Linked DNA regions of Microbulbifer sp. A4B17. The protein of the gene in region 2 interacts with the protein of the main gene of each other region in a pairwise test. Links are inferred from orthologs where the notes say so. Each region holds a gene or a part of one and is shown on either strand. Other genes may lie near its edges.

Region 1 (3,238 bases), 2.1 Mb from region 2 along the record:
ACATCAGCTTCGCCCACCTGAAAGGCACCATCGACCAATTCCTGCGCGCCTTCTTCGAAGCGGAAGTACCGGTGCGTTTCCGTCCGTCTTACTTCCCGTTCACCGAGCCTTCCGCAGAAGCGGACATCCAGTGTACCGCCTGTTCCGGTGAAGGCTGCCGCGTATGTTCCGGCACCGGCTGGTTGGAAATTCTCGGCTGCGGCATGGTGCACCCGAACGTCTTCGCCGCCTGCGATATCGACAGCGAAAAATACTCCGGCTTTGCCTTCGGTATCGGTATCGAGCGCCTCGCCATGCTGCGCTACGGCGTCAACGACCTGCGCTTGTTCTTCGATAACGATCTGCGCTTCTTGAAACAGTTCTAGGCCAAGTGACAGCGCGAATGGCAATGGCCCTTCGCAACAGCAGTCGAATTGTGGAGGCCTGGGAGGCGAAATAGCCCCAGGCGAAATGCGCACCAAGTTGCGCTGACGGAATACAGAAAGAGATCAACTATGAAAATCAGCAACTCCTGGTTGCGGGAATGGGTAAACCCGGAACTCACCACGCAGGAACTGGCCGATCAAATCACCATGGCCGGCCTGGAAGTGGACGGTATAGAAAAAGTTGCGGGCGATTTCTCCGGAGTGGTTGTCGGTGAGATTGTCGCCTGTGAACAGCACCCGGATGCGGACAAGCTGCGCGTGTGTAAAGTGGCAGGCCACCCCGACGGTGAAATGCAGGTTGTGTGCGGTGCTCCCAATGCGCGCACCGGAATCAAAATTCCTTTTGCCCTGGTAGGCGCCAAGCTGCCGGGCGATTTTAAAATCAAGAAAGCCAAGCTCCGTGGTGTAGAGAGCTTCGGTATGCTCTGCGCACAGACCGAACTGGAACTGGGCGAAGACAATGACGGTATCTGGGAGTTGCCAGAAGACGCACCCACCGGTACCGATCTGCGCGAATACTTGCAGCTGGACGATGAGACCATCGAAGTGGATCTCACCCCGAACCGTTCCGACTGCCTCGGTGTTGCCGGTATTGCTCGCGAAGTGGGCGTACTGAATCGTTGCGCCGTTCAGGGCCCGGAAGTTGCTCCGGTACCCCAGCAGATCGACGAGAGCATGCCCGTATCCCTGCTGGCCGAAGCCGCCTGCCCGCGCTACGTAGGTCGTGTGATTCGCAATATCGATATCAAAGCGGTAACGCCTCTGTGGATGCAAGAGCGCCTGCGTCGCAGCGGCCTGCGCAGTATCGACCCGGTAGTAGACGTTACCAACTACGTTCTGCTGGAACTGGGCCAGCCCATGCACGCCTTCGACCTGGAGAAACTCTCCGGCGGCATCAAAGTGCGTATGGCAGAAGCCGGTGAAGAGCTGACCCTGCTGGACGGCCAGGAAGTCAAACTGAAAGAGGGCACCCTGGTAATTGCCGATGAGGAAAAACCTCTGGCGATGGCCGGTATTATGGGTGGCCTGGATTCCTCCGTGACCGCAGGCACCCAGCATATCTTCCTGGAGAGCGCCTTCTTCAGCCCGCTGGCCATTGCCGGCAAGGCTCGCTCTTACGGCCTGCACACCGACTCCTCCCACCGTTTCGAACGCGGCGTGGACTACCACCTGCAAGAGAAAGCAGTGGAGCGCGCTACCCAGCTGCTGCTGGATATCGTTGGCGGCGAACCCGGCCCGGTACACGTGCGCGAGCTGACTGAAATTATGCCCGCCGAGCGCCACATTACCCTGCGCCGTGCCAAGGTCGAGTTAGGCCTGGGCATCAAGCTGGCCGATGACGAAATCGTCGATATCCTCACCCGCCTGGGCCTGGAAAAAATCGACCAGAACGACGAAGGTTGGACCTTCCTCGCCCCCAGCTTCCGTTTCGATATCGCCATCGAAGCAGACCTGCTGGAAGAGCTGGCCCGTGTATACGGCTACAACCGTATCCCCAGCGAAAGCTTTACTGCCGAGCTGGAAATCGCCCCGCGCCCAGAAAGCACCATTGCCCAGGACAACCTGGAACAAACCCTGCTGAGCCGTGGTTACTACGAAGCGATTACTTTCAGCTTTATCGATAGCGACAGCGCCGCGCTGTTTGATCCGGAAGCCGACCCGGTGGCCCTGCAAAACCCAATCAGTGCCGAGCTGGCGGTTATGCGCACCACCTTGCTGCCGGGCCTGTGTAAAGCGTTGCAGTACAACCTGAATCGCCAGCAAAACCGCGTGCGCCTGTTTGAAACCGGCCTGCGCTTTGTGCCGGGTGCCGAGCTGCACCAGGAGCAAATGATTGCTGGTCTTGCCTACGGCAGCCGTTACGCAGAAAACTGGACTGGCAGCAAAGACGCGGTGGACTTCTTCGACGTGAAAGCCGATGTAGAGGCCCTGTTGGCTCGCACCGGTGTTGCCGATGAGTTCCGCTTTGTCGCTGGCCAGCACCCCGCGTTGCACCCCGGCCAAACCGCCAAGATTATGCGCGGCGACCGCGAAGTAGGGGTTATCGGAGCCCTGCACCCGCAGTTGCAGAAGAAGTTGGATCTGGCCAAGCCCGCGTTCGTATTTGAACTGAGCTTGGAAGCGATCGGGGAGGGCAAAACCCCCGCATTCCGCCCGCTGTCCAAGTTCCCGGAAGTGCGTCGCGATCTGGCCCTGTTGATTGACGCAGAGGTTCCTGCCGCCAGCCTGGTGGAAACTGCTGTCGAAGTTGCAGGTGAAACCTTGACGGACCTCAAGATATTTGATGTCTACCAAGGCAAAGGTATTGATTTAAATAGAAAAAGTGTCGCTTTGGGGTTGACGTTTCAGCATTCGTCACGCACCCTTAATGACGACGAAATCAATGCCGCTATAGATGCGGTGGTCGGAAAACTAGAAGAAAAATATAACGCTAGTCTGCGCTAGTAGAGCATGATGCTCTCGGGTGCAGGCTGAATTGCACCCCGAGAGCGTCTGCTACCGGGTTGAAAGCCGCCGCGGTTTGGGCCGCTTCCGATCTGGAGTCGACGCCTCTGAATCAATTGGTAGGATCCAATGACAGAGGCACTGACCAAGGCCGGGCTCGCCGAGAAACTGTACGAAGAGCTGGGCTTTAACAAGCGCGAAGCGAAAGAGATCGTCGAATATTTCTTCGAGGAGATCCGCAATGCGTTGGAAAGTAACGAGCAGGTCAAGCTCTCCGGCTTTGGCAATTTCGACCTGCGCGATAAAAGCCAGCGTCCCGGTCGTAACCCCAAGACCGGCGAGGAAATCCCCATCTCGGCCCGCAGGGT
Region 2 (3,059 bases):
CCCAGCACGATAATGACATCGTGGCCCAGGGCCGCTACAGCGCCGAAAGAAAACTTGTACTGGAAGCGCAGGGCAACGTAAATCATCACCAGGAACAGGGCCACCATCATACCCAGACCACCGTCATCGCGCAGTTCAGCACCAACCTGGGGACCCACCATCTCGACACGGCGCAGCTCAACATTGCCCTCGCTGCCCGCTCTCAGCAGAGCCACCACCTTGTCCCCAATCGGTGTCGTCGTTTCCTGATCGGTAGCGCTGATCTGGGTTTCCTCTTCAGTTACCGCTGGTGGCAACTTGATCAGCAGGTCCTTCTCAGATCCAAAATTCACTACTGTAGCGCCATCGTAGCCAGCAGCATCCAGCTGGTCACGCACATCGCTGATAAAGGGCGTTACCTCGTACCCAACTTCTACCTGGGTACCGCCGGTAAAGTCGAGGCCGAATTTCAGGCCGTTAATTGCCAGCGCGGCAATAGAGGAAAGTACCAGTACCACCGAGACAATCCCGGCGATTTTGCGCCAGCGCATAAAGTCGTAGACGCGCTTGCCCATGTACTCGGTAATTTTGCCGTTTTCCACTTTGGTCTCACTCATGACTGACTCCCTTAAATCCAGAGCTTCTGCACACGGCGACCGCCGTAGAACAAGTTAATAATCGCTCGCGTACCCATGATGGCACTGAACATGGAGGTGAGAATACCGATAGACAGGGTTACCGCGAAGCCCTGCACCGGGCCGGAGCCGATGGCATACAGGATCACTGCCACAATCAGGGTAGTGATATTCGCATCCACAATGGTGCTGTAGGCATTGTCAAAACCAGCACTGATCGCTGTCTGGGGAGGCATCCCATTCCTGAGTTCCTCCCGTATTCGCGAGAAGATAAGCACGTTGGCATCCACCGCCATACCCACGGTCAGTACGATACCGGCGATACCCGGCAGCGTGAGGGTAGCGCCGAGAATCGACATCACCGCCACCAGCAGGATCAGGTTTACTGCCAGAGCCAGGTTCGCCGCCAAACCAAATACGCGGTAGGAAATCAGCATACAGATAAGTACCGCCAACAAGCCGTACTCCACCGACTGAATACCCACTTTAATGTTGTCCGCACCCAGGGATGGGCCGATCACACGCTCTTCCACAAAGTACATCGGCGCAGCCAGGGCACCGGCACGCAGCAACAGGGCCAGCTCCTGGGCTTCGGCCGGGCTGTCCAGACCTGTGGTCCGGAACTGCTTGCCCAGGGCACTCTGTACCGTGGCCAGACTGATAATTTTTCGCTCCTCGGTGCGCTTCTGCACGGTAACTTCGTTACCGTTTTCGTCGATCTCGGTTACTGGCTCAAAGCGAGTCTCGATAAACAGGGTGCCCATACGGCGACCCACATTCTTCCAGGTAGCGCGGTGCATCATCTCACCGCCACGGGCATCGAGGGTGATATTTACCTGCGGGAAGCCGCTCTCGTCGTAACCGACGCGGGCATTGGTGACACTGTCACCCTTGATAATGATCTGGCGTTCCAGCCAGGCACCGCCGTACATCTGCGCCTGACGTTCATCGCGGTACTCGAAGTATTCCTTGTTGGAAACCAGCTCATCCGGGCGGGCTTCCATACGATATTCGAGGTTGGCGGTCTTACCGATAATACGCTTGGCCTCTGCGGTGTCCTGTACACCGGGCAGCTCCACAACGATACGGTTGCGGCCCTGGCGCTGTACGATCGGCTCCGCAACACCCAGCTCGTTCACCCGGTTGCGCAGGGTGGTGAGGTTCTGGGTTACGGCGTAATCTTCCAGCTGCTTGATTTCCTGATCGGTCAGGGTTGCGCGGACCTCCAGATTTTCACCACTGCCGGATTCGCGCAGTTGAAGCTGTGGGAATTCCTTGCGCATGGTGGACATCGCCAGGCTGCGCAGCTCATCGTTGCGGAAGCGGGCAATAATCTCGCGATCATCCACCAGCTCCACATTGCGGTAACGGGCCTTAGCTTCGCGCAGTTTGCTCTTCACTTCCTGCTCGTAGCTCTCCATGTTGTTCTTGATAATGGTGTTGGTGTCGACTTCCATCAGGAAGTGCACACCACCCGCCAGGTCCAGACCGAGCTTCATCGGGCCCGCACCGATATCTTTCATCCACTGGGGTGTGGTGGAAGCCAGGTTCAGGGCGACAACATAGTTAGTGGTCCCAAGCGCTTTTTGAATCGCCTCCTTAGCCGGCAACTGCTCCTCCATGGAGCTCAAGCGGATCAGTACTGACTTATCCCCAACTTCACCGCCGAAGTGAGCAATGCCCGCTTCATCCAGGGCTTTTTGTGCATTCGCAAGGACATCGGGGCCAATGGTGAGCGCACTGGATTGCCCGGAAATCTGTACGGCAGGGTCCGGCTTATAGAGATTGGGCGCGGCGTAGATCAGGCCAAAGGCCACAACCGCGAGAATCAGAAAGTACTTCCAGATCGGGTAGCGATTCATGCTGTTCTCATTGTTCTAGTGTGACCCTGAGGGCCGGTAAATCTTGGCAATCTGCCTAAGCAATTTGCCTGGATATGCGGGCAGTATACGCAGAATGCAAGGTACACCGCCTCCAATAAAAGTGGGGGCTGATTATACGGGGATCGGGGGAACGGACAAATTACAGGGGTGCCGCAATGAGACCAGCAGCACCCCAGGCAGGGTAAAAGCGACGCCTGATCAGGCCTCCAGCACTGGAACCTCGCGGCCCAAACCGCGGTAGAACTCCGCGACATAAGCCTCCAGTTCATTGGCGGCAATGGCATCGCGCAGCTTTTGCATCAGACGCTGGTAGTGGCGCAAATTGTGAATCGTATTCAGTTGCGCACCGAGAATTTCACCACAGCGATCCAGGTGGTGCAGGTATGCGCGGGAGAAATTCTCGCAGGTGTAGCAATCGCACTCTTCCTCCAAGGGACCGGTATCGTGACGGTGCCTGGCGTTGCGGATTTTCACCACACCCTCGAAGGTAAACAGGTGGCCGTTGCGCGCATTGCGAGTGGGCATGACGCAGTCGAACATATCCACACCGCGACGCACCGCC

Evidence for each region. The genes of interacting proteins can lie anywhere in the genome.
Region 1: the proteins of secD (region 2) and pheT interact in binary tests that used the Escherichia coli proteins (3 or more experiments, as listed by UniProt). The link is inferred for Microbulbifer sp. A4B17 from one-to-one orthologs.

Annotation. Positions count from the first base shown.
Region 1 is NZ_CP029064.1:3,372,847-3,376,084, reverse strand. Bases 104-3,182 are described here. They hold pheT (phenylalanine--tRNA ligase subunit beta), read left to right. Parts: upstream 104-494; coding sequence 495-2,870; downstream 2,871-3,182. Other genes in these bases: ihfA (integration host factor subunit alpha), read left to right, coding at 3,000-3,182; pheS (phenylalanine--tRNA ligase subunit alpha), read left to right, coding at 104-365. In the rest of the region: more of pheS, read left to right, coding at 1-103; more of ihfA, read left to right, coding at 3,183-3,238.
Region 2 is NZ_CP029064.1:1,232,630-1,235,688, reverse strand. Bases 43-2,942 are described here. They hold secD (protein translocase subunit SecD), read right to left. Parts: upstream 2,477-2,942; coding sequence 608-2,476; downstream 43-607. Other genes in these bases: tgt (tRNA guanosine(34) transglycosylase Tgt), read right to left, coding at 2,696-2,942; secF (protein translocase subunit SecF), read right to left, coding at 43-596. Outside these bases: more of secF, read right to left, coding at 1-42; more of tgt, read right to left, coding at 2,943-3,059. UniProt on the Escherichia coli protein: Part of the Sec protein translocase complex. Interacts with the SecYEG preprotein conducting channel. SecDF uses the proton motive force (PMF) to complete protein translocation after the ATP-dependent function of SecA.